Regions from separate parts of the Paracoccus sp. PARArs4 genome, predicted to be linked through region 3. Evidence: riboswitches for the same ligand, from Rfam matches in the RefSeq annotation. Region 3 holds a riboswitch; each other region holds the start of a gene.

Region 1 (7,653 bases), on a different contig from region 3:
GACCCCCTACATGTATTCGACCTATGAAGCCCCCGCGATGGGCGAGGTGGAATGCGAATCGCGCCCCTCGGACGCCAAGAAGGTCGTCATCCTGGGCGGCGGTCCGAACCGGATCGGCCAGGGGATCGAGTTCGACTATTGCTGCTGTCACGCCTGCTTCGCGCTGACCGGCGCGGGCTACGAGACCATCATGGTCAACTGCAACCCCGAGACGGTCAGCACCGATTATGACACCAGCGACCGCCTGTATTTCGAGCCGCTGACCCTGGAGCATGTGCTGGAGATCCTGCGCACCGAGCAGGAGAACGGCACCCTGCACGGCGTCATCGTCCAGTTCGGGGGCCAGACGCCGCTGAAGCTGGCAAACGATCTCGAGGCCGAGGGCATCCCGATCCTGGGCACCACCCCCGACGCGATCGACCTTGCCGAGGACCGCGAGCGGTTCCAGAAGCTGCTGAACGATCTGGGCCTCAAGCAGCCGATCAACGGCATCGCCAGCACCGACGAGCAGGCGATCGAGATCGCGGGCCGCATCGGCTTCCCGCTGGTGATCCGCCCGTCCTATGTCCTTGGCGGCCGCGCGATGGAGATCGTGCGCGACATGGACCACCTCAAGCGCTATATCCGCGAGGCGGTAACGGTGTCGGGCAAGAACCCGGTCCTGCTGGACAGCTATCTTGCCGGCGCGATCGAGGTCGACGTGGACGCGCTGTCGGACGGCAAGACCGTCCATGTCGCGGGCATCATGGAGCATATCGAGGAAGCCGGCGTCCATTCGGGCGACAGCGCCTGCTCGCTGCCGCCGCACACGCTGGACGCCCCCACCATCGAGGAGCTGAAGCGCCAGACCGTCGAGATGGCGCGCGCGCTGAAGGTCGTCGGCCTGATGAACGTGCAGTTCGCGCTGAAGGGCGACGAGATCTACGTGCTGGAGGTGAACCCGCGCGCCAGCCGCACGGTGCCCTTCGTCGCGAAGGCCACCGACAGCGCCATCGCCTCGATCGCCGCGCGCCTGATGGCGGGCGAGCCGATGTCGAACTTCCCCGCCCGCGCGCCCTATCCCGAGGGCGTCGGCCCCGAGGACGACCTGCCCTTCGCCGACCCGATGACCCTGGCCGATCCGATCACGCCCTGGTTCTCGGTCAAGGAGGCCGTGCTGCCCTTCGCCCGGTTCCCGGGCGTCGACACGCTGCTGGGGCCGGAAATGCGTTCCACCGGCGAGGTGATGGGCTGGGACCGCAACTTCCCGCGCGCCTTCCTCAAGGCGCAGGTGGGTGCCGGCACGCATCTGCCGCACGAGGGTCGCGTCTTCGTCTCGGTCAAGGATTCCGACAAGACCGAAGCCCTGGCGCAGGCCGCGCGCGACCTGACGCAGATGGGCTTCACGCTGGTCTCGACCTCGGGGACGGCGGACTTCCTGGCGGGCCACGGTGTCGAGACGCAGCGCGTCAACAAGGTCTATGAGGGTCGCCCGAACATCGTGGACCGCCTGAAGAACGGCGAGATCACGATGGTGCTGAACACGACCGAGGGCGCGCAGGCCATCGCCGACAGCCGCGAGATCCGCGCCGTCGCGCTGTATGACAAGATCCCGTATTTCACCACTGCCGCGGGCAGCATCGCGGCGGTGGCGGCGATCAAGTCGCGGGGCGAAGGCGAGGTCGGCGTCCGTTCGCTTCAGGCCTGAGCCTTCTGCAGAAGATCAAAGGCGGCCCCGATTTCGGGGCCGCCTTAGTTTTCAGGCCCGCGACCTTTCAGGCCCGCGCCAGAAGATAGCAGTCCATGATCCAGCCGTGACGCGCGCGGGCCTCGGCGCGCATCGCCCTGATGCGCGGGGCGGCCTCGGCCAGCTGGCCTTCCGCGATGATCTCGCGCTCCATCCCCAGATAGGCGCCCCACCAGATGTGCAGGCCATGGGGCGGCAGGTCGGCAAAGGCGCAATGACCGTCCAGCATGACGACGACGCGGTCCGCGCCGGGGGGCCAGCCCTCGTCGCGCAACCGGCGTCCGGTGGTGATCTGGACGGGGGCGGCAAGATCGTTCAGCGGTATCGCATGGGCCGCGCACAGCGCCTGGATCGCGGTGATCCCCGGCACGACGCGCACCGGCAGGCCCAGCCGTTCCGCGATCCGCAGGCTGCTGTCGTAGAGCGACGGGTCCCCCCAGACCAGCACCGCGACCGTGCCGCCGCCTGGCAGATGCGCGTCGATCTGCGCCCGCCACGCATCCGCGATCGCATTGTGCCAGTCGTTCACATGGGACAGGTAATCGCCACCCGATGCCCGCTGCGGCAGGTCGAACCGCACGACGCGGCCTTGCGGCGCATGGGCGGCCACGATCTGCGCGCGCAGGCCGGCAAGATCTGCCTTCTCCTCGCCCTTGAGAGGGATCAGGATCAGATCGGCCCGGGACAATGCCCGGGCCGCCTGGAAGGTCAGGTGATCGGGGTTTCCGGCCCCGATCCCGATCAGCGAAAGCTCGGTCACGCGAACAGGCGGCCCGTTACCAGCGGGCTGCCGCGCAGGCCGCGCAGCGACTTCGCACCGGCCAGCACGGCCAGATCGACCAGCGGTTCAAGCGCGATGACCAGCATGTAGGCCGCGCCAAAGGACATCACGCCGCCGATCGCGGCCATGCCCTGACCCCAGAACGCCCAGAAGGCGACCCAGGCGACGATCCCGCCCTGGTAGGCCGTCGACAGCGCCAGCGCCTGGCCATAGCGCAGATCGACATAGGCGGTGCCGGGCGCGATGATCCGGCCCGCGATCTCGCGCAGCAGGAACAGGGGCACCAGCAGGGTGGTCACGTTCATGCCGTATTGCGGCAGGTCCGCCGGGGCGAAGAACAGTCCCTGCAGCGCAAGGCCCGCGGCAAGGCCCAGTGCGGCGGGGGCGGCGCCCAGCAGCAGGAACAGGGTTGAACCCAGGATCAGGTGAACCTCGGACACGCCCACGGGGAATTTCGGCAGGACCTGAAAGAAGACGAAGGTCAGCGCCGTGGCGATCACCGCCCGCGCCGCAAGCGAGGGCAGCCCGCGCAGGCCGTGGTCCTTTGCCGCCAGCCGCAGCGCATAGAGGCCCGCGGTCGCCGCGGTGGCATAGCTGAGGATGATCTTCGCGCCGTTCACGACGCCCGGTTCGATATGCATTTTTGTTCTCCTGTCGCCGTCACACCCGACGGCCGTGGCATTTGCGATGCATGGCCGGTCTCCTGGCTTGCGGGTCGTGGCGGGGCGTCGGCCTTCCCGGACGGGTCCAGTGGCGCGCGTGACGCCCGCTCTCCGCATACAGTCGCGGGGGCGGCTGGGGCTTCGGGCGCCGCGATTTGGTCCGCCCTTCCCCATTCCCGATGAAGCCCGACACGTATCGCGTCATCCGGGCACCATGCGTCCTCAGCCAGACACGACGATCACGCTTCCGTCAAGTCGCGGCGGGCGCGATCAGGTGGAAGAACGTCCCGCTGACCTGCCCGCCGCCATCCGTCGCGCGGTGGCTGCCGGTTTCCGCGACCTCGCGGCCATTCGCGTCGGTGACATGGGCCAGGGGCGCATCGGGTTCGGACAGGATCGAGGCATAGTGGAACTCGTGCCCCCGCAGCGCGGCGCGTCCCAGCCCCGGCAGCGGCGCCAGCGGTGTCGCGCGGCGGTATCCCAGGTGCATCCGCCGCTTGTGGTAGCTGGTCTCCAGCCCCAGCAGGCCCAGCATCGGGTGACGCTGCCCCTCGGCATCGACCAGCCCCGCGCCAAGCGCCATGTAGCCGCCGCATTCCCCGTGCACGGGCCGCGTGCGGGCAAAGCGGTGCATGGCCTGCCGGAATCCGTCCGCAGCGGCCAGCCGTCCGGCGTGCAGTTCCGGGTATCCGCCAGGCAGCCAGCAGCAATCCGCGCCGTCGTCCGGCCCCTCGTCGGCCAGCGGCGAGAACGGCAGGATCGTCGCGCCCGCCCGCCGCCACGCGTCGATCACATGCGGATAGGTGAAGGAGAACGCGGCGTCCCGCGCGAGCGCGATCCGCCCGCCGGGGGGCGTCATGGCGGTGGGCGGATCGGCGGGCGGCAGGGGGCGGGCCGCCGCCGCACCCAGCATCGCGTCCAGGTCGCAATGCGCGCCGATGAAGTCGCCCGCATGGTCCAGGATCGCCTGAAGGCCCTCGGTCTCTTCGGCCTGGACAAGGCCCAGATGGCGTTCGGGCAGGGTGATGTTGCCCTGTCGCGGCAGCGCGCCCAGCACGCGGATGCCCGCGCGGTCCATCCCCTCGCGGATCAGGGTTTCATGCCGGGCCGAGGCCACGCGGTTCAGCACCACCCCCGCAAAGGGCAGGTCGGGCTGCAGCGTGGCGAAGCCCCGCGCGACCGCCGCCGCCGACTGCGCCTGCCCCGACACGTCGATGATCAGAACCACCGGCCAGCCCGTCAGCGTCGCGATCTCGGCGCTGGCGCCGATGCCGGATTCGCCCCGATGCGCAACGCCGTCGAACAGGCCCATCGACCCCTCGGCCAGCACTAGGTCGGCATCCGGCTGGGCGGTGACATGAGTCAGGATACGCCCCCGCTCCATCGCCCAGGAATCCAGGTTGAAGGACGGCCGCCCCGAGGCCGCGCGGTGGAAGCCCGGGTCGATATAGTCCGGTCCCGACTTGAAAGGCTGCACATCCATGCCGCGGCGGCGCAGCGCGTTCAGAAGGCCCAGCATCAGCACCGTCTTGCCGGTGCCCGATGCGGGGGCAGAGATCATCAGTCCGGGCGTCATTCGGGGAACCTGGGGTTGGGGCCGGTCGGGCGGTACCGGCGGTCGTAATCGGCGGCATAGAGGCGGCTTTCCTGGAACCCCTCGGCGCCAAGTGCGGGGCCGACAAGGATCAGCGCGGTGCGGTCGATGCCCTGGGCCGCCTGTGCGATGGTGGCAAGGGGCGCGCGGATGACGCGCTGGTCGGGCCAGCTTGCGCGCCAGACGACCGCCACCGGGCAATCCGGCCCGTAGTGTGGGGACAGATCGGCCACCACGCGGTCCAGCGCATGGATCGACAGGTGGATCGCCAGCGTGGCGCCGGTGGCGGCGAAGGCGCTCAGGCTCTCGCCCTCGGGCATGGCGGATGCGCGGCCAGGGGTGCGGGTCAGGACGACCGATTGCGCAAGGCCGGGCAGGGTCAGTTCGGATTGCAGCGCCGCGGCGGCGGCGGCGAAGCTGGGCACGCCGGGCGTCACCTGCACGGGAATGTCCAGCGCGCGCAGGCGGCGCAGCTGCTCGCCCATCGCCGACCAGACCGACAGATCGCCCGAATGCAGCCGCGCGACGTCATGGCCCGCCGCATGGGCGGATGCGATCTCGTCGATGATCTGGTCCAGGCTGAGGGGGGCGGTATTCACGATCCGCGCGCCTTCGGGGCAGTGATCCAGCAGCGCGGGCGGGATCAGGCTGCCGGCATAGAGGCAGACGGGGCAGGCGGCGATCAGGTCGCGCCCGCGGATGGTCAACAGGTCGGCGGCGCCCGGTCCGGCGCCGATGAAGTGGACGGTCATGGAACCTCGGCTATGGCGATGGTGACGGGGCCGCAGGCGGTGCGCGGCCCCAGAAGGCGGCCCCCTGCGGCAATGGCTGCGGCCTCGGCCACCGATCCGGTGGCGAAAAGGTTCAGGATGCGGGGCGATTGCGTGGGGGTTTCGATGCCCGCGACATCGACCAGCCGCAGGGGCAGGGCCAGCGCCTGCGCGGCGGCCCGCAATTCGGGCGCGCGTGCCGCGATGCCCGCCAGCAGGTCGGCCCCGCCTGCGCGGGTCAGCGCGGTGGCGATGGCTGCGGGCGGCGTGCCCGGCCTGCATCCGATGCCCGCGATCCTCATGCGGGGCGGCTCCATTGGGTGACGGGACGGGCGGGCTGCCAGCCGCGCATGCCGCCAAGGGGCGCGGCCTCGCTGAGGGCGATGCGGGTCAGGCTGCCGCCATGGCGGGCATGCAGCGTGGCCAGCAGGGATTCGGTCTCCAACGTCACGGCATTGGCGACGATGCGGGCAGGCAGGGGAAGGATGGCGTCGAACAGCTCTGCGCTGCCGCCGCCGCCCACGAAGATCGCGTCGGGTGCGGGCAGATCGCGCAGGGCATCGGGGGCGGTGCCCTGCAGCGCGTCGATGCGATGCGCCACGCCGAAGCGGTCGCGGTTGCTGCGGATCAGGTCCAACCGATCCTCGCGCGGTTCGATGCAGATGGCGCGTCCCCCCGCCAACGCCCATTCGACCGAGATCGACCCCGACCCGCCGCCGATATCCCACAGCAGCTCCCCCGGTCGGGGGGCAAGCGCGGCCAGCGTCATCGCGCGGACGGGCGATTTCGTGATCTGGCCGCGATGGTCGAACAACTCGTCCGCCCGCCCCGCCGCCATGGGCAGGCCGAAGCCCGCGGGCAGGTAGTCGCCGTCGATGGCGACGGCCACGGGGGCCTCGTGGCCGTCCCGCAGCGGGCCGACGCGTTCGCGCGGGCCGCCCAGGCGCTCCAGCACCGTCAGCCGCGCCGCATTCGCGCCCATGTCGCGCAACCATTCGGCCAACGCGGCAGGCGCATTGCCGTCCCGCAGGGTCGCGATGATGCGGCAGCCGCGATGCAGATGCGGGCGAAGCTGCGTGAATGGCGCGGCATGAAGGCCAAGCGTCGCGCAACGTTCCAGCCGCCAGCCCATGCGCGCGGCGGCCAGCGAGAAGACCCCCGCCACCGGAAAGGCCCGCCATTCCGTCGGGTCCAGATGCGCCGCGATGCTGCCGCCCGCGCCGAACCAGAACGGATCGCCCGAGGTCAGCATCGCCACCCGTTCCCCCCGCAGCGCAAGGATCGGGGCCAGATCGAAGGGCACGGGCCATTCGCGGCCCCGCGCGCCCACCCCTGCCAGCGCCAGGTGACGCGGCCCGCCGAAGACGATGCGCGCGTCCTCCAGCGCCTTCCGGCTTGCGGCGCCAAGGCCCGGCAGGCCATCCTCGTTCAGACCGATGATCGACAGCCAGGGTTCAGACATGACGCGCATCCTTCTTCTGGGCGGCACGACCGAGGCCCGCCGCATGGCGGATGCGCTGGCGGGGATGGATGCGATCTACAGCCTTGCGGGCCGGACGGCGCAGCCATTGGCCATGCCCATCCCCATGCGCATCGGCGGCTTCGGCGGTCCCGAGGGGCTGGCGGATTACCTGCGCCGCGAGGGCATCACCCATGTGGTCGACGCGACCCATCCCTTTGCCGCGCGGATCAGCGCCAATGCCCATGCGGCCTGCGATGCGCTGGGCCTGCCGCTGATCCGGCTGGTCCGTCCGGCATGGCGCGGCGAGGGGTGGCTGCACGTGCCCGACATGGCCGCCGCTGCCGCGGTGCTGCCGCGCGATCCGGCGCGGGTTTTCCTTGCGATCGGACGGATGCACCTGTCGGAATTCGCGCATCTGCCGCATCGCTGGCTGCTGCGGCTGGTCGATGCGCCAACCGCCCCGCCGCTGCCCCGCGCACAGGTGGTGATCGACCGCGGCCCCTTTACCGTCGATGGAGACCTGTATCTGATGCGCCGCCACGGCACCACGCACCTGGTGGCCAAGAACAGCGGCGGCGCGGGGGCCGAGGCCAAGCTGCATGCCGCGCGCGCCTTGGGCGTGCAGGTCGTGATGATCGACCGCCCCGTCCTGCCGCCG
Region 2 (7,653 bases), on a different contig from region 3:
CGCCTTCGACGGCCCCGTGATCGAGGTGCATATCAGCCAGGTCCACAAGCGCGAGGCGTTCCGGCACCATTCCTATGTCTCGCATCGCGCGGATGCGGTGATCGCGGGGATGGGTGTCCACGGCTATGGCGCGGGCGTCGCCCATGCGGTGCGGCTGATCGGCTGAGGAACGATCGGCCGCCGGTCTGTCCGCAGGGAGGAGGGGTGCGTCAGATCCGGCGGCCTACTTCGCTGGTCCAATCCAGAAGGCCAGGAGGCCCGGAACCGGTGGGTTGAACACTCGAGGTGGCGCGACCTCGTAACCCAAGGTTGCGCCCGTTTTCCCGCCCCGTCACGCATCACCGCATCGCGGCGGGGGTGCGGGCGCGATCTGCCGCGCGGGGCGGCAGAAACGCAGGCCGTTGCCTATTCGGTCAGCGCGTCCTGCGCGGCTTCCTCGTCCAGCGCCTTCAGATAGGCCGCCGACCACCAGGCGACGTCCTTCTCCAGCACCACGGACAGCAGCTCCTGGTGGCGGGACTTGCGCTCGGCCTTGGACATCCGCATGGCCGAGGCCATCGCGGCGGCGGTCTCGTGGGCGTCATGGGGGTTGATGACCAGCGCCGCGGGCATCTGCTCGACCGCGCCGGCAAAGCGCGACAGGATCAGCACGCCCGGATCCTCGGGGTCCTGGGCCGCGACGAATTCCTTGGCCACCAGGTTCATCCCGTCGGCCAGCGGCGTCACCAGCCCGATGCGCGCCTGCCGGTACAGCCCCGCCAGCACCTGCCGCGGATAGGGGCGGTTGATGAAGCGGATCGGCGTCCAGTTCAGCGTGGCGAACTGCCCGTTGATGCGGCCCGCCAGGTGCTCGGTCTCCTCGCGGATGTCGTCATAGGCCTGCACGCCGCTGCGCGTGGGCGGGGCGATCTGCAGGAACGAGATCTGCTCGTGCAGGTCCGGGATCTTGTCCAGAAGCTGCTGGAATGCGCGGAAACGCTGCGGGATGCCCTTGGAGTAATCCAGCCGGTCCACGCCGATCATCAGCCGGGCATTGGTCAGGAAGCGGACGCGGTCGGCATCCGGCGCATCGCGCGCCTCCTCGACGAAGGATCGCGCGTCGATGCCGATGGGGAACACCTCGGCGCGCAGGGTCCGTCCGCCAAGGGCGAAGCGGTTCTCGTCCGTCTGCTCCATCCCGGTCATGTGGTGGCCGCTGGCCGCGAAATTGTCCAGGTCGCGGCGCGCCTGGAACCCCACGAGGTCATAGGCCATCATCCAGTCGAACAGCTCGGCCGGGTTGGGCAGGGTCGCGCATTCGGCGGGCGCCGGGAAGGGGATGTGCAGGAAATGCCCGATGGCGTTCCGCACCCCCAGCTTGCGCAGCTCGGCCCCAAGGGCGAACAGCTGGTAATCCTGCACCCAGATGCGGTCATCTGGGCGCAGATGCGGCACCATCAGCCGCGCGATGCGGGCGCTGACCTTGCGGTATCCGTCCAGATAGATCGGATCCAGATGCGACAGGTCCGCCCGCCCGTGGCAGATGGGCCAGAGGACCGAGTTCGAGAAGCCCAGGTAGTAGTTGTGGTGATCCTCGGGGGACAGGTCGAAGGACAGGCGGTCGAAGGCCGCGCCGGGATGGTCGATCAGCGCATCGGCCGGATCGTCGACCGGTTCGCCGGAAAAGCCGATCCACAACCCGCCGGAACTGCGCAGCGCATCGTCCAGCGCCACCACGAGTCCCCCCGACGGATTGTCACCAAGGGGAAGACGATTCGAGACGACGACAAGGCGGGACATGATGTTCTCTCAGTTCTTCTGCAATGCTTCGTCCAACCAGTCGGCCAGCGCCGAGGGGTCGGGAAGACGGTGGCGGGCGGCGGTCATGCCGTCCCCGATCTTGATGGCGAAACCGCCGCGCGACTGGGCCTCGGCCATGGCGGGTTCGTCGGTCGTGTCGTCGCCCGCGAAGACGGGCATGCGCCCCGCGAAGGGCGGATGCTGCATCAGGCGGGCCATCGCGGTATCCTTGCCCACCCCGCCCGGGCGCAGCTCCAGCGCCATCTTGGCGGGTTGCAGCTGCAGGTGGGGATGCTCGGAGGCCAGCGCGGCCATCGTATCCTCGACGAAGCCGCGCAGCGCGGGGTCCGCGCGGTAATGCATGGCGACGCCGTGGGGCTTCTCCTCGACCAGGATGGCGGGATGGGGGGCCGCAAGTTCGCGGGTGCGGGCATGCAGCGCGGGCGCGTCGAAGGGATGTTCGTGCAGCGGCTCCACGTGGCCCGGCCCGGTGGACAGTTCGGAGCCGTGGCTGCCCGCGATCCAGCCACCGAACTCGGGCAGCATCCGGCGCAGGTCGCCCACGTCCCGCCCCGAGATCAGCGCGACCGCGCCCCCCTGCCGGTCGTGCAGCAGCGCGAGCCTGCGCCGCAGCGCGTCGGTGATCACCACCGCATCGGGTCGCGGCGCGATATCCACGAGACAGCCGTCGAAATCGAGGAACAGGGCGGCATCCGCAGGAAGGACTGGGGGCGTCATGTCTGGCCTTTCGTTTCTTGCGAAAGATGAACACGCAGCCCCGGCCTTGGGTTCACCCTGTCGTGACCACAATGCCGCATTGCGGCACCGCGGTCAAAGAAAGGCCGCGCGGATCAGAACTCGACCCCGGCCTGCGCCTTGATCCCGGCCCGGAACGGATGCTTCACCTGGCCCATCTCGGTCACCAGGTCGGCAGCCTCGACCAGCGCCTCGGGGGCGCCGCGCCCGGTCAGCACGACATGGGTCATGGGCGGCTTCTCGACCGCAAGGAAATCCAGCACCTGCTGCACGTCCAGATAGCCGTAGCGGAAGGCGATGTTGATCTCGTCCAGCAGGACCATGCGGATCTCGGGGTCGCGGATCAGCTCCTGCGCCTTCTGCCAGCCGGCCTCGGCCATGGCGATGTCGCGGGCGCGGTCCTGGGTTTCCCAGGTGAAGCCCTCGCCCATGGCGTGGAACTGGCACAGATCCGCGAAATGCGTGGTCAGCAGCGTGCGCTCGCCCGTGTCCCACGCCCCCTTGATGAACTGCACCACGGCCGAAGGCATCTCGTGGGCGATGCAGCGCATGATCATGCCGAAACCGCTGCTGGACTTGCCCTTGCCGGGGCCGGTATGGACGATGATCAGCCCCTTCTCGCCGGTCTTCGTCTCCATCATGCGGTCGCGGGCGGCCTTCTTCTTGGCCATCTTGGCGCTGTGGCGGGCCTCGGTTTCGTCGCTCTGTTCCGTCACGGCCTTGGTCCTTTCGGTTGACATTCGGGGGCGGTCCGGACTTTGGTAAACCCGCGCTGGTTCCCGCCGCAAGGCGGGCGAAGAGGGAATGCGAAGGGCCACCGCCCGAACGCAGCCGCCCCCGCGACCGTGACCGGAGAGGTCGCCCGTGCCACTGGCCCCGTGCCGGGAAGGTGGGCCGACCGTTTGATCCGCAAGCCGGGAGACCTGCCAGCGCCGAACGATCACGGGCGGACGGGGTGTTTTCCGCAACCGGCAGCCGACGGCCATGGGGGCCGTCCTGTTGGCCATGCCCTGCCGCCGCAGCGAAAGGACGGGCCCGCGATGCGCGCCATTCTGCATGTCTGCACCACCTGCCGGGGCACCGACCCGGCGGCAGACCCCGATGCGCCCCGCCCCGGCGCGACCCTGCACGCCGCCCTGTCAACGGCACCGCCCGAAGGGGTCGAGGTGCGCGCCGTCGAATGCCTGTCGGCCTGTTCGCAGGGCTGTTCCGTCGCGCTGCATGCCCCGGGCAAGTGGTCCTATGTCTATGGCCGCCTGGGCCCCGAGGATGCCGCCGACATCCGCGAGGGCGCCTCGGCCTATGCCGCGACGCCGGACGGGCTGGTCCCGTGGCGGCAGCGCCCCGTCATCTTCCGCAAGCAGAGCCTTGCCCGCATCCCCCCGCAGGAGTGATCCATGACCGACCTCACCAAGACCCCCGTCACCGTCATCACGGGCTTTCTGGGCGCAGGCAAGACGACCCTGATCCGTCACCTGATGCAGAACCCGCAGGGCAAGCGGCTGGCCGTTCTGGTCAACGAATTCGGCACGATGGGCGTCGATGGCGACATCCTGAAGGGCTGCGCCGACGACAACTGCCCCGCCGATGCCATCATGGAGCTGTCGAACGGCTGCATCTGCTGCACCGTGGCCGACGACTTCATCCCCACGCTGGAACGGCTGATGGCCCTGCCGCAGAAGCCCGACCACATCCTGATCGAAACCTCGGGTCTTGCGCTGCCCAAACCCCTGCTGAAGGCGTTCGACTGGCCCGCGATCCGCTCGCGCATCACCGTGGACGGGGTGATCGCCCTTGCCGATGCCGAGGCCGTGGCCGCGGGCCGCTTCGCGCCCGACGAGGATGCCGTGCAGGCGCAGCGCCTGGCCGATGAGGGGCTGGATCACGACACCCCCCTGGCCGAGGTCTTCGAGGACCAGATCGCCTGCGCCGACGTGATCCTGCTGACCAAGGCGGACCTTGCGGGCCAGGACGGCCTGGCCGCCGCCCGCGCCGTGATCGAGGCCGAGGCCCCGCGCAAGCTGCCCATGCTGGCCGTGACCGAAGGAGCGATCGACCCGCGCCTGATCCTGGGCCTGAACGCGGCGGCCGAGGATGACATCGACGCCCGCCCCAGCCACCATGACGGTGCCGACGATCACGAACACGAGGATTTCGACACCATCGTCGTCGACCTGCCCGAGATCGACGATCCGCAGGCGCTGTCGGACCGCATCGCGGATCTGGCGCGGACGCATGACATCCTGCGGGTCAAGGGCCACGTCGCCGTTCAGGGCAAGCCGATGCGCCTGCTGGTGCAGGCCGTCGGCGCGCGGGTGCGCCACCAGTACGACCGCCCCTGGGGCGACGCGCCCCGCATCTCGCGACTGGTGGTGATCGCCGAACACGACCGCATCGACGCGCCCGCGATCCGCGCGATGCTGCAGGCCGTGCCCGCCTGATGCATGTGGTCTTCCGCGAACGCGTGGGGCTCGAGGAAACGGACGCCCCCTATGACCCCGGCCAGACGCCGGGCGACCTGGTGGCGCTGTCCTTTTCCGACAGCGACCTGGGCGCGTTCGCGGCGGGCTGGCACCGGGCGGATGGAGGGCTTCCGTCGCTGCGGCTGTGCAACCTCGTGGCGCTTCGGCACCCGGTCTCGGTCGATACCTATGTCGACCAGACGCTCTCGGGGGCCAAGGGCATCCTGATCCGCCTGATCGGCGGCGAGGCCTATTGGCCCTATGGCCTTGCATCCGTCCAGGACCTGGCGCGGCGCAAGGGGATCGCCTTGGCCGTCCTGCCCGCCGACGGGCGCGACGATCCCCGGCTGGAGGAGATGTCCACCGTCCCCGCATCGGTGCTGCGCGTGCTGCGCCGCCATTGCGACCAGGGCGGCGCGGTGGCCGCGCAGGCGGCGCTGGCGCAGATGGCCATCGCGGCGGGTCTGCACGCGGCACCCGTCGCGGGCCGCACCGCCCTGCCGCAGATGGGGTTCCACGACCCCGATCTGGGCGTCGTTCCGGCCCCGCCGCAGGGGGCCGTGCTTGTCACCTTCTATCGCAGCTGGCTGGCCGCCGCCGATACCGCCGCCATCGACGCAGTGATCCGCAAGCTGCGCGATCGCGGCATCCCGGCAATCGGCGTCTTCACCCCCTCGCTCAAGTCCGAGGGCTTTGCCGATTTCCTGCGCGGGGCCGACCTGCGCCCGCGGGCAATCGTCAACGCCACGGGCTTCTCCGCCGCGCCCTTCGGCGGGCTGACCTGCCCCGTCTTCCAGATCGCGCTGTCCACCAACCGCCGCCGCGAATGGGCCGAGGCCGAGCGTGGGCTGTCGCCATCCGATCTTGCGATGAACGTCGTCCTGCCCGAGGTGGACGGGCGCGTCTTCGCGGGCGTCGTCAGCTTCAAGTCCCCCGCGCCGCGCGATTCCCTGCTGCAATATTCGCGCTTCGCCCATCGGCCCGACCCCGCCATGGTGGGTGCGGCATGCGACCGGATCGCGGCATGGCTGCGCCTGTCCGAACGCGACGGGCCGCGCGTGGCGATGGTGCTGTCCACCTATCCGGGGCGGGACTGGCAGATGGCCCACGCGGTCGGGCTGGACGCGCTGGCATCGGCGGATGCGGTGGCGGGGATGCTGGGGCACGCCCCCCTTGCGGCAGAGCTGGCCGAGGCCGCGATCCGCTGGCCGCTGGAGGATTACCGTGCGGCGCTTGGGACGCTGCCACAGGCGCTGCGGGACCGGCTGCGGGCCGAATGGGGCGATCCCTCGGACGACCCCGATTGCCGCGACGGCGCGTTCCACCTGCGCGCGCTGGTCCGCGACGACCTGATCCTGGCGCTGCAACCCGAGCGCAGCCACCGAAAGGGGCGCGAGGACGAATACCACGACCTGACCCGCCTGCCCCGCCACGCCTATGTCGCCTTCTACCTGTGGCTGCGGGCGCAGGCGCCCGATGCGCTGATCCACATGGGCGCGCATGGCACGCTGGAATGGCTGCCGGGCAAATCCGTCGCGCTGTCGGGCGAATGCTGGCCGCAGGCGCTGACCGGGGCGCTGCCCGTCATCTATCCCTTCATCGTCAACGACCCGGGCGAGGCCGCGCAGGCCAAGCGACGCCTGGGCGCGGTCACATTGGGGCACATGCCCCCGCCGATGCGTGCCGCCAGCCTACCCCTCGGCATGGCCGCGCTGGAACGCCTGCTGGACGAATATTCCACCGCCGACGGGCTGGACCCCGCCCGCCGCGACCGCCTGATCGCCGATATCCGCGACGAGGCCCGCGCATCGGGCGTGGAAACCGACCTGGGCATCCCCGCCGATGCCTCGGCCGCCGAGGCGATCACCCGGATCGACCGCTTCGTCTGCGACATCAAGGAAAGCCAGTACGGCGAGGGGCTGCATGTCTGGGGCAGCGGCCCCTGCGGCGATGCCGAGCGTCGGGGCCTTACGACCGCGCTGGCGGGGCGCTTCGTGGCCCCCGGGCCGTCCGGCTCTCCCGCACGGGGCCGGTCCGATGTGATGCCCACGGGGCGGAATATGTTTTCCACCGATCCGCGCGCGGTTCCGACGCCCGCCGCCCATGCGCAGGGCGTGAAACTGGCCGAGGAGCTGCTGCGCCGCCACCTGCAGGACCACGGCGACTGGCCGCGCGGGCTGGTCGTCGATCTGTGGGGCAGCGCCACGATGCGCACCGCGGGCGAGGAATTCGCCATGGCCCTGCACCTCGCCGGTCTGCGCCCCGCCTGGGACGAAGGCTCGGGCCGCGTCAGCGGGGTCGAGGTCGTGCCCCTTGCGCTGCTGGGCCGCCCGCGCATCGACGTGACGCTGCGGGTCTCGGGGCTGTTCCGCGACGTGTTCCCGGTGCTGGCGCAGATGTTCCAGACGGGCATCCGCGCACTGGCCGAACGGGACGAGGCTGCGGACCAGAACCCCTATGCCACCGATGCGCCGCGTGTCTTCGGCCCCGCGCCCGGCAGCTATGGGCTGGGGATGGGGACCGCGCCCGACAGCTTTACAGATGCCGCCCGCGCCGCCGCGGGCGAGGCATGGCTGGCCGCGTCCGAATGGGCCATCGGCGCGGACGGGCAATCGCGCCGCGACCGAGAGGCGCTGGACCTGCGCATGGCCGGTGC
Region 3 (8,225 bases):
GCGTTCCGGTCTGGCGCGGGCACACGATCACGCTGACCGCGCGGCTGGCCGCGGATGCGACCCGCGAACAGATCGCCGCGGCGCTGTCGGACGTGCCGGGCATCCATCTTGCGACGGCCCCCGAGGCGATGCCCCTGCACCGCCCCGAGATCGTGCAGGAGGACGCGTTCTGCACCATCGAGGGACTGCGGATCGGGCCGGACGGCTGGCTGCAGCTGACCCTGCGCGGCGACAATCTGGGGATGGCCACGACGGGACTGATGGTCGATCTGGCGGGCATCCTGCCGTGACGCCCTTTTCCTTCGGGTCTCCACGCGATTAGGGTGTCGTCCGAATATGCAGCACAAGAACGGGGGCGGCAGGATGGCCGACATGAAGGACAAGGTGGTTCTAGTCACGGGCGCAAGCCGGGGGATCGGCGCGGCGACGGCGCGGCTGTTCGCGGATGCGGGCGCGAAGGTCGGCGTCATGGCCCGCAGCACGGATGCCGTCGCGGCCCTGGCGTCCGAGATCGGCGGCGTGGCGCTGGCAGGCGACGTGGCCGATGCGGTGGCGATGCAGCAGGCCGTCGCGACGCTGCTGGAACGCTTCGGCCGGCTGGACGTGCTGATCAACAATGCGGGGCTAATCGGTCCCATTGCGGGCATAGCCGATGCCGACCCCGACGAATGGGGCCAGGCCATCGACGTGAACATCAAGGGCGTCTTCAACGGCATACGCGCGGCCCTGCCCGTGATGCGCAAGGCGGGGGGCGGCACGATCCTGACCATCGGCTCGGGCGCCGCGCATGGCCCGCAGGAAGGTTGGAGCGCCTATTGCGCCAGCAAGGCCGGGGCGCTGATGCTGACCCGTGCGCTGGACCTCGAGGCGCGCGGCGACGGCATCCGCGCCATCAGCCTGTCGCCCGGCACCGTCGCCACCGACATGCAGGCCGCGATCCGCGACAGCGGCATCAACCCGGTCAGCCAGCTCGACTGGTCCGTGCATATCCCGCCCGAATGGCCCGCCCGCGCGTTGCTGTGGATGTGCGGCCCCGAGGCCGATCAGTGGCTTGGCGACGAGATCTCGCTTCGGGACAAGGGGATCCGCCGCAGCGTCGGCCTGATCGACTGAGACACCCGCGCGGCCTGCCCGTCAGGTCGCGCGTTCGTCCTTGCTGCTGTCCATGACGATGTGGGAATTGATCGCGTTCACATGCGACTGCGTGCCCAGAACCTCGGTATGGAAGCGCTTGTAGGCCGCAAGATCGGCGGTCTCGACCCGCAAGATGTATTCGAACGAGCCCGCGATGTTGTGGCACTCGACCACCTCGGGGGCGGCGGCCATTGCGTGCTCGAACCCCTCTTGCGCGCGCTTGTTGTGCGATGACAGCCCGACCATGACATAGACGGCCAGCCCCCGCCCCATCCGTTCGGGATCGGTCACCACGCGATAGCCGCGGATGATGCCCGAACGCTCCAGTTCCTGCACGCGCCGCAGGCAGGCCGAGGGCGACAGCCCGACCCGCTCGGCCAGCGCGACGTTGCTGATGCGCCCGTCGCGCCGCAAAGCCTGCAATATCTTCACGTCCAGAGGATCCATCGGGGCCTTTCATTGCGCGATTATCGCGTTCAGCACGATATTTGGCGGATCATTGCGCCGGATCACCGCTATTGTTGCGCCGAACCAAGCCAGAGACAAGACCGATGACCATGACCGTCCTGACCGCCCTTCTGGGCTTTGCCCTTGCCGCCACGATCACGCCGGGGCCGAACAACCTGATGCTGATGGCATCGGGCGCGAATTTCGGCTTTCGCCGGACGCTGCCGCACATGATCGGGATCGTGGGCGGGGTCTCGTTGATGTCGCTTCTGGTGGGCGCGGGGCTGATGGCGCTGTTCCAGGCGGTGCCGGTGCTGAACACCGTGCTGAAGGTGCTGTCGGTCGGCTATCTTCTGTGGCTTGCGGCCAAGGTCGCGACCGCCGCCCCCATCCAGGACCGCGCCGCCGATGCGCGCCCCATGACCGCGCTTCAGGCGGCGGCGTTCCAGTGGGTCAACCCCAAGGCATGGGCGATGTGCCTGTCGGCCGTCACGCTCTATGCGCCCGACCGTTCGTTCCTGTCGGTGGCGCTGGTCGCGGGGGCGTTTGCGCTGGTGTCCTTTCCGGCGATCTCGGTCTGGGCGTGGCTGGGGACGGTGGTCCGGCGCTGGCTGTCGAACCCGGTGCGGCTGCGGGTCTTCAACGTGACGATGGCGGCGCTGCTGGTCGCCTCGCTGTGGCCGGTGCTGGGGCTTGGCGCAGGGGCTTGAACCGCATCAGCCGGCTGCCGTCGTCGGGATCGGTCAGCACGGTGGCGCGAACGCCGAAGACATCGGCCAGCAGGTCCGCGGTCAGCACCTGTTCGGGCGGCCCGACCGCGACCAGCCGACCGGCGGACATGACCGCCAGCCGGTCGCAGCGCATCGCCTGGTTCAGGTCGTGCAGCGCGATCATGGTGGGGATGCGCAGGGCGTGCACCAGATCCAGGATCGCCAGTTGATGGCCGATATCCAGATGGTTCGTCGGCTCGTCCAGCAGCAGGATCGCGGGGTCCTGCGCAAGGGCGCGGGCGATATGGGCGCGCTGTCTTTCGCCGCCCGACAGGGTGGACCAGTCGCGATCCGCAAGATGGGTCAGATCCGCGCGTTCCAGCGCGCGGGCGACATGCGCCGCGTCCGCATCGGACCAGCGCCGCAGCGCGTCCAGCCAGGGCGTGCGCCCAAGCGAGACCGCATCGCGGACGGTGATGCGGTCGGCGGTCTCGGCGGATTGGGCGACCATCGCCATGCGCCGCGCCACGTCGCGACGGCGCAGACTGCAGATGGGGTGCCCGTCCAGCGTCACCGCCCCGCGATCCGCCCGGATCAGGCCCGACATCAGCCGCATCAGCGTCGATTTCCCCGAGCCGTTCGGCCCGATCAGGCCCAGAACCTCGGGGCCCGACAGCCGCAGGTCCACGTCGCGCAGGATCCCGCGATACGACAGCGATCTGGCCTCCAGCGTCATGCGGACCCCCTTGCCCGGATCAGGATGACGGCAAAGGCAGGCGCGCCGACCAGCGCGGTCACCACGCCGATGGGCAGGGTCTGACCCGGCACCAGCACGCGCGCGATCACGTCCGCGGCGATCAGGAAGACCATTCCGGCAAGCGCGGTCGCCGGAACCAGCCTGCCATGCCGGCTGCCCACGAGGAACCGCGCCGCATGGGGCACGACCAGCCCCACGAAGCCGATGGCCCCGGTGACCGAGACCATCATCGCCGTCGCCCCCGCCGTCGCAAGAATCAGGACCGCCTGCACGCGGCGCACGGGCACGCCCAGCCCCGCCGCCGCATCGCTGCCGAAGGCGAAGGCGTCCAGCGCGCGCACGTGCCACAGCGTGACGGCCAGCGCGACGATGGCAGCGGTCAGCGTGCTGCCGACATCCTCCCACCGGGTGCCGGACAGGTTGCCCATCAGCCAGAACATGATCCCGCGCGCTTGTTCTGCATTGGCCGACCGCGCGATCACGAAGCTGGTCAGCGCGTTGAACAGCTGCGAGCCCGCAATCCCCGCCAGCACGATCTGCGCGGCACCCCGAGCGCCCGGTCCGCCGCCAGACAGCCGTGCAAGGCCCACGACCAGCGCGAAGGCCGTCAGCGCACCGATCAGCGCCCCCGCCGACATGGGCAGCATCCCCGCCCCGAGGCCCGCCACCGCGACCAGCACCGCACCCGTCGACGCCCCCGCCGAGATGCCCAGCAGATAGGGATCGGCCAGCGCATTGCGCAGCAGCGTCTGCAGCACCAGCCCCGAGATCGCCAGCCCCGCCCCGCAGGCCCCCGCGACCAGCGCGCGCGGCAGGCGATAGGCCCAGACGATGCCCTGGTCGATGGGATCGACCGCGTGGCCCGCGTCCCACAGCTGGTTCGCCAGCGCTTTCCACACCGTCGCGGGCGGGATCGGCGTCTCGCCCAGGGCCGCGCCCAGCAGGGGCGCGACCACGATCAGGCCAAGGATCAGGGGCAGCGTCCGAAGCGTCATTCGGCCAGCCTGCCCATCCCCTCGGCCATGGCCTCCAGCCCGTCCAGCATGCGGATGCTGCCATGCATGGCCTCGGCGTCGATGATGACGATGCGGTCATCGCGGACCGCCTGCATGCGGCTGGTCACGGGATCGCTGCGCAGGAACTCCAGCTTGGCCTGCACGTCGTCGGCCGGGAAGCGGCGGCGATCCATCCGCGCGATGAACAGGACCGAGGGATCGGCGCGGGCGATGGTCTCCCACCCCACCGTCGGCCATTCCTCGTCGGATGAGACGACGTTGCGCAGGCCCAGCCGGTACAGCATCCAGGCCGGGATGCCCATGCCCCCTGCCATGTAGGGATCGGCCTCCATCTCGGACGAGGAGAACCAGACCGCCGCCGAGGCGTCGGGCAGATCCAGCGCCCGCGCCTGCGCCACGACCGCGCGTTCGCGCGATTGCAGGTCGGCGACCAGCGCATCGCCCGCCGCCTGCGCATCCATCACCGTGGCGATCTGCGTGATGCTGTCCCACAGCGTGCCGATGTCGAAGGGCGCAAGGCGCGTGCCGTCGGCGCCGACAAGATTGTCCTTGCCGCTGCAATCGGTCGGCATGACATAGGTCGGGATGCCCAGATCTTCGAACTGTTCGCGGGTGCCGACCGCGCCCTGTTCGCCGATCATCCATTCGAACATCGTGGGCACGAAGCCGGGGCGCTTGTTCACCACGGCCTCGAAGCTGGGGGTGTTGTCGCTGATGCGCTCCACCCCGGCGTCGATCCGGGCGTAATCCGGCAGCACGCCGTTGAACCACAGCGCCGTGCCGGCCATGCGGTCCTGCTGCCCCAGGGCATAGAGGATCTCGGTCGTGGACTGGCCGATCGAGACGACATTCGCCGGGCGTTCCGGGATCGTCACGCGATGGCCGCAATTCTCGATGGTCAGGGGGTATTCGGTCGGCGCGGCAAGCGCCGCCAGCGGAAATCCAGTCGCGCAGATCGCGATCGCAAGCTTCTTCATCTTGTCGTCCTTCATCGTTGTGAAGGACGGGGCAAAGGAAGGCGCAGGACGACGTTCCGGCGGGACCGGGCGCATCGCCAGCGTGATCCCTCCGGGGCACCCCGCCCGGCATGGTCGCAGTCGCGATGGCAGGTCTCCTGACTTGCGGATCGCGGCCTTGCCCGCCTTCCCGGCGCGGGCGCCAGTGGCATATGGGGTCGGCTACCGCTTACAGTTGCGGGGGCAGTCGCGGAATCGGCACCTTCTGGTTACACCTCACCGCGTTCCCTTTTCACCCGCCCGGAACCTTGGCCGCGCGGGAACCATCGCAGCGATGCATGACCGCTGCCGGGGGCCAAGTCAATCGGCCAGGACCGCGACCTACAGTCCGTTGACCGGCACCTTCAGCATGGGACGGCCATCCCTGTCGGTCGGAACCTCGCCCCCGCGCATGTTCACCTGAAGCGAGGGGATGATCAGCCGCGGCATCGCCAGCGTCGCGTCGCGTTCGGTCCGGAAGCGGACGAATTCCTCGCGGGTGCGGCCATTGCCGACATGGATGTTGTGGGCCTTTTCCTCGGCCACGGTGGTCTGCCACTGGATGTCGCGGCCGTTCGGGCCGTAATCGTGGCACATGAACAGGCGCATCTCGTCCGGCAGCGTCAGGACGCGCTGGATGGAATCGAACAGCACCCCCGCATCGCCGCCGGGAAAATCGGCACGGGCCGAGCCGCCATCCGGCATGAACAGCGTGTCCCCGACAAAGGCCGCGTCGCCCATGACATGGACCATGCAGGCGGGGGTGTGACCGGGGGTATGGATCGCAAAGACCGGCATGTTGCCCACCATGTAGCGGTCGCCATCCTCGAACAGGCGGTCGAACTGGCTGCCGTCGCGCTGGAACTCGGTCCCCTCGTTGAAGATCTTGCCGAAGGTGTCCTGAACGACCATGATCTGCGCGCCGATGCCGATCCTGCCGCCCAGCCGTTCCTGGATATAGGGCGCGGCGGACAGGTGGTCGGCATGGACATGCGTTTCGATGATCCATTCCAGCCGCAGCCCGCGGTCGCGCACCTGGCGGATCAGCTCGTCCGCGTGGTCATGGGTGATCCGCCCGGCGGAGTAGTCGATGTCCATCACGCTGTCGATGATCGCGCAGGCGTCGGATGACGGGTCCCGCACCAGGTAGCTGATCGTGTTCGTGTCCTTGTCGAAGAAGCCGTGAACCTCGGGGTGGATGTCCATGCGAAGCGGAAAGGCGGTCATCTGGGGATCTCCTTCGGGCGGGGGGCCGGGAACGACATGCGGCGCAGCATGAAGCCGATGATGACAGCCGACAGGAACAAGGCAACCTCCCATCGCAGGGTCCCGAGCGCGGGGATCGCAGCCCCGGGGCAGAAGCCCGCGATGCCCCAGCCGATGCCGAAGATGGCGGATCCCCCGATCAGGCGCGCATCCGGGCGGGTCGCTGTCGGCAGATCGAAGCGCTGTGCCAGCAGCGGTCCGTCCATCCGCAGGGCCAGCCGGTATCCCGGCAGCGCGACGGCCAGCGCGCCCCCCATCACGAAGGCCAGCGACGGGTCCCACGCCCCCGCGATGTCGAAGAAGTTAAGCACCTTGGCCGGGTCCATCATTCCCGACAGGGCGATGCCGATCCCGAAGACCAGCCCGGTCGCGACGGCAAGAGCGAAGCGCATGACCCCTATCCCCCGATCACGTGGCGGATGACGAAGACGGTCGCCGCCGCCGTCGCCATGAAGACCGGCACCGCGACCATCGAGCGGCGCGACAGCCGCGCCAGCCCGCAGACCCCGTGTCCCGAGGTGCAGCCGGACCCGAGGCTGGCGCCGAACCCCACGAGGATCCCGCCCGCGACGATCATGCCGGGACCGGCCGGAACCTCGATCCGCGGCAGGCGTCCGGTAAGCGCCCAGAGAATTTCCGGCGCGGCGACCATGCCGATCACCAGCCCCAGCCGCCAACCGGCTTCCCCGCGCGACGGCGCGAAGACCAGACCCGACAGGATACCCGTGGCCCCCAGAACGCGGCCCAGCCCCGCCATCAGCATGACGGCGGCCAATCCGATCAGCAGCCCACCCTGAAGGGACGACCAGGGGGTGAAGACGGTATCCATCGCGATCCTCGTGACTTGGCCGGGCGGGGCATCCGCCGGTGGCTCTCGGTCCGTGGATAAGGCCCGCGGTGCGGCGCGTCGGTGACATTGTCACGCTTGGCCGATCACCCGGCCTGCGCCATCGCCCGCAACGCCGCGCGGTCGGCGATGTCGATCCGTCCCCGCGACTGCGCGACAAAGCCGCGCTTCTGGAAATCGTGCAGCAGGCGGGAAATCACCTCCCGGGCGGTGCCAAGCTCGGATGCAAGCTGCGAATGGGTCGCGGCAAGGCTGTCATGCGCGCCCGCCAGCAACAGCAGACGCTCGGCCAAGCGCATGTCCATGCGCGCGAAGGCCACGTCGTTCACGACCCGCAGCAGGTCGATCAGCCGCCGCGAATAGGCCGCGAAGACGAAATCGCGAAAGCCGGGCTCCTCGGCGGTCAGCCTGTCGAAATCGGCCCTGGGCAGGGTGATGACCGTCAGGTCGGTCTCGGCGATGCCTTCGGCGTTATAGGCCTCTTCGGCCAGCATGCAGGCGGTCGTCAGCACGCAACTTTCGCCCGCATCCACGCGATAGAGAACGATGTCCCGCCCGTTCCCCGCCGTCTGCACGACGCGAATGCTGCCCTGCAGCAGGAAGAACAGGCTGTCGGGGATGTTGTGGGGGCCGAACACCTCGGTGCCTTTGCGGAACCGGCGCGTGCGCGCGGCCTTCAGCAGGCGGTCGCGTACCGCGCGCGGCAGGGCGCGGGTACCCTGAAAGCTGTCGGTCCAGTCCGCTTGTGGCGTTCGCGTCATCCCGGCCCCCGCTGCCCCGTGATCCCGCGACGGGTTATGGCCCAGCTTGTGCGCCCTGTCACGCCGCCCGCCAGCGACGATCGGTCGCTTGGAAAATCGCCCGACGCTTCCCACCTGTTGCGGTGACACTGAACGAGCGGGGCGCATCATGCTGCAGGACAAGAAATCCGAGACCGACGCCGAACGGCAGAAGGTGCTGCTTCAGCGCCTCGTCGGGACGCTCAGCCGCGAATACCCCGAGCTGTATTACCAGCCGACCAGCCTGGTCGCCCGGCTGATCCGCCAGCGGGTC

Evidence for each region. Region 3 has a riboswitch for cobalamin ahead of QMZ16_RS14020 (ABC transporter substrate-binding protein). Riboswitches for the same ligand answer to the same signal wherever they lie in the genome.
Region 1: another riboswitch for cobalamin. It lies ahead of QMZ16_RS12060 (energy-coupling factor ABC transporter permease); the one in region 3 lies ahead of QMZ16_RS14020 (ABC transporter substrate-binding protein).
Region 2: another riboswitch for cobalamin. It lies ahead of QMZ16_RS12120 (DUF1636 domain-containing protein); the one in region 3 lies ahead of QMZ16_RS14020 (ABC transporter substrate-binding protein).

What each region holds. Positions count from the first base shown of each region.
Region 1 is NZ_CAMZMW010000014.1:18,187-25,839, forward strand. It holds gene carB (carbamoyl-phosphate synthase large subunit) at 1-1,687, shown strand, start outside; gene cobF (precorrin-6A synthase (deacetylating)) at 1,755-2,486, opposite strand; gene QMZ16_RS12060 (energy-coupling factor ABC transporter permease) at 2,483-3,148, opposite strand; cobalamin riboswitch at 3,183-3,401, opposite strand; gene QMZ16_RS12065 (cobyrinate a,c-diamide synthase) at 3,420-4,745, opposite strand; gene cobM (precorrin-4 C(11)-methyltransferase) at 4,742-5,515, opposite strand; gene QMZ16_RS12075 (cobalamin biosynthesis protein) at 5,512-5,835, opposite strand; gene cbiE (precorrin-6y C5,15-methyltransferase (decarboxylating) subunit CbiE) at 5,832-6,995, opposite strand; gene QMZ16_RS12085 (cobalt-precorrin-6A reductase) at 6,994-7,653, shown strand, end outside.
Region 2 is NZ_CAMZMW010000014.1:29,573-37,225, reverse strand. It holds gene QMZ16_RS12140 (type II 3-dehydroquinate dehydratase) at 1-166, shown strand, start outside; gene QMZ16_RS12135 (trehalose-6-phosphate synthase) at 406-1,779, opposite strand; gene otsB (trehalose-phosphatase) at 1,789-2,517, opposite strand; gene cobO (cob(I)yrinic acid a,c-diamide adenosyltransferase) at 2,631-3,275, opposite strand; cobalamin riboswitch at 3,292-3,481, shown strand; gene QMZ16_RS12120 (DUF1636 domain-containing protein) at 3,576-3,929, shown strand; gene cobW (cobalamin biosynthesis protein CobW) at 3,933-4,976, shown strand; gene cobN (cobaltochelatase subunit CobN) at 4,976-7,653, shown strand, end outside.
Region 3 is NZ_CAMZMW010000019.1:811-9,035, reverse strand. It holds gene QMZ16_RS14050 (Asd/ArgC dimerization domain-containing protein) at 1-290, shown strand, start outside; gene QMZ16_RS14045 (SDR family oxidoreductase) at 364-1,113, shown strand; gene QMZ16_RS14040 (Lrp/AsnC family transcriptional regulator) at 1,135-1,581, opposite strand; gene QMZ16_RS14035 (LysE family translocator) at 1,686-2,291, shown strand; gene QMZ16_RS14030 (ABC transporter ATP-binding protein) at 2,221-3,027, opposite strand; gene QMZ16_RS14025 (iron ABC transporter permease) at 3,024-4,043, opposite strand; gene QMZ16_RS14020 (ABC transporter substrate-binding protein) at 4,040-5,041, opposite strand; cobalamin riboswitch at 5,151-5,363, opposite strand; gene QMZ16_RS14015 (MBL fold metallo-hydrolase) at 5,402-6,286, opposite strand; gene QMZ16_RS14010 (YeeE/YedE family protein) at 6,283-6,717, opposite strand; partial or broken gene QMZ16_RS14005 (YeeE/YedE thiosulfate transporter family protein) at 6,723-7,166, opposite strand; gene QMZ16_RS14000 (Crp/Fnr family transcriptional regulator) at 7,259-7,933, opposite strand; gene QMZ16_RS13995 (hypothetical protein) at 8,082-8,225, shown strand, end outside.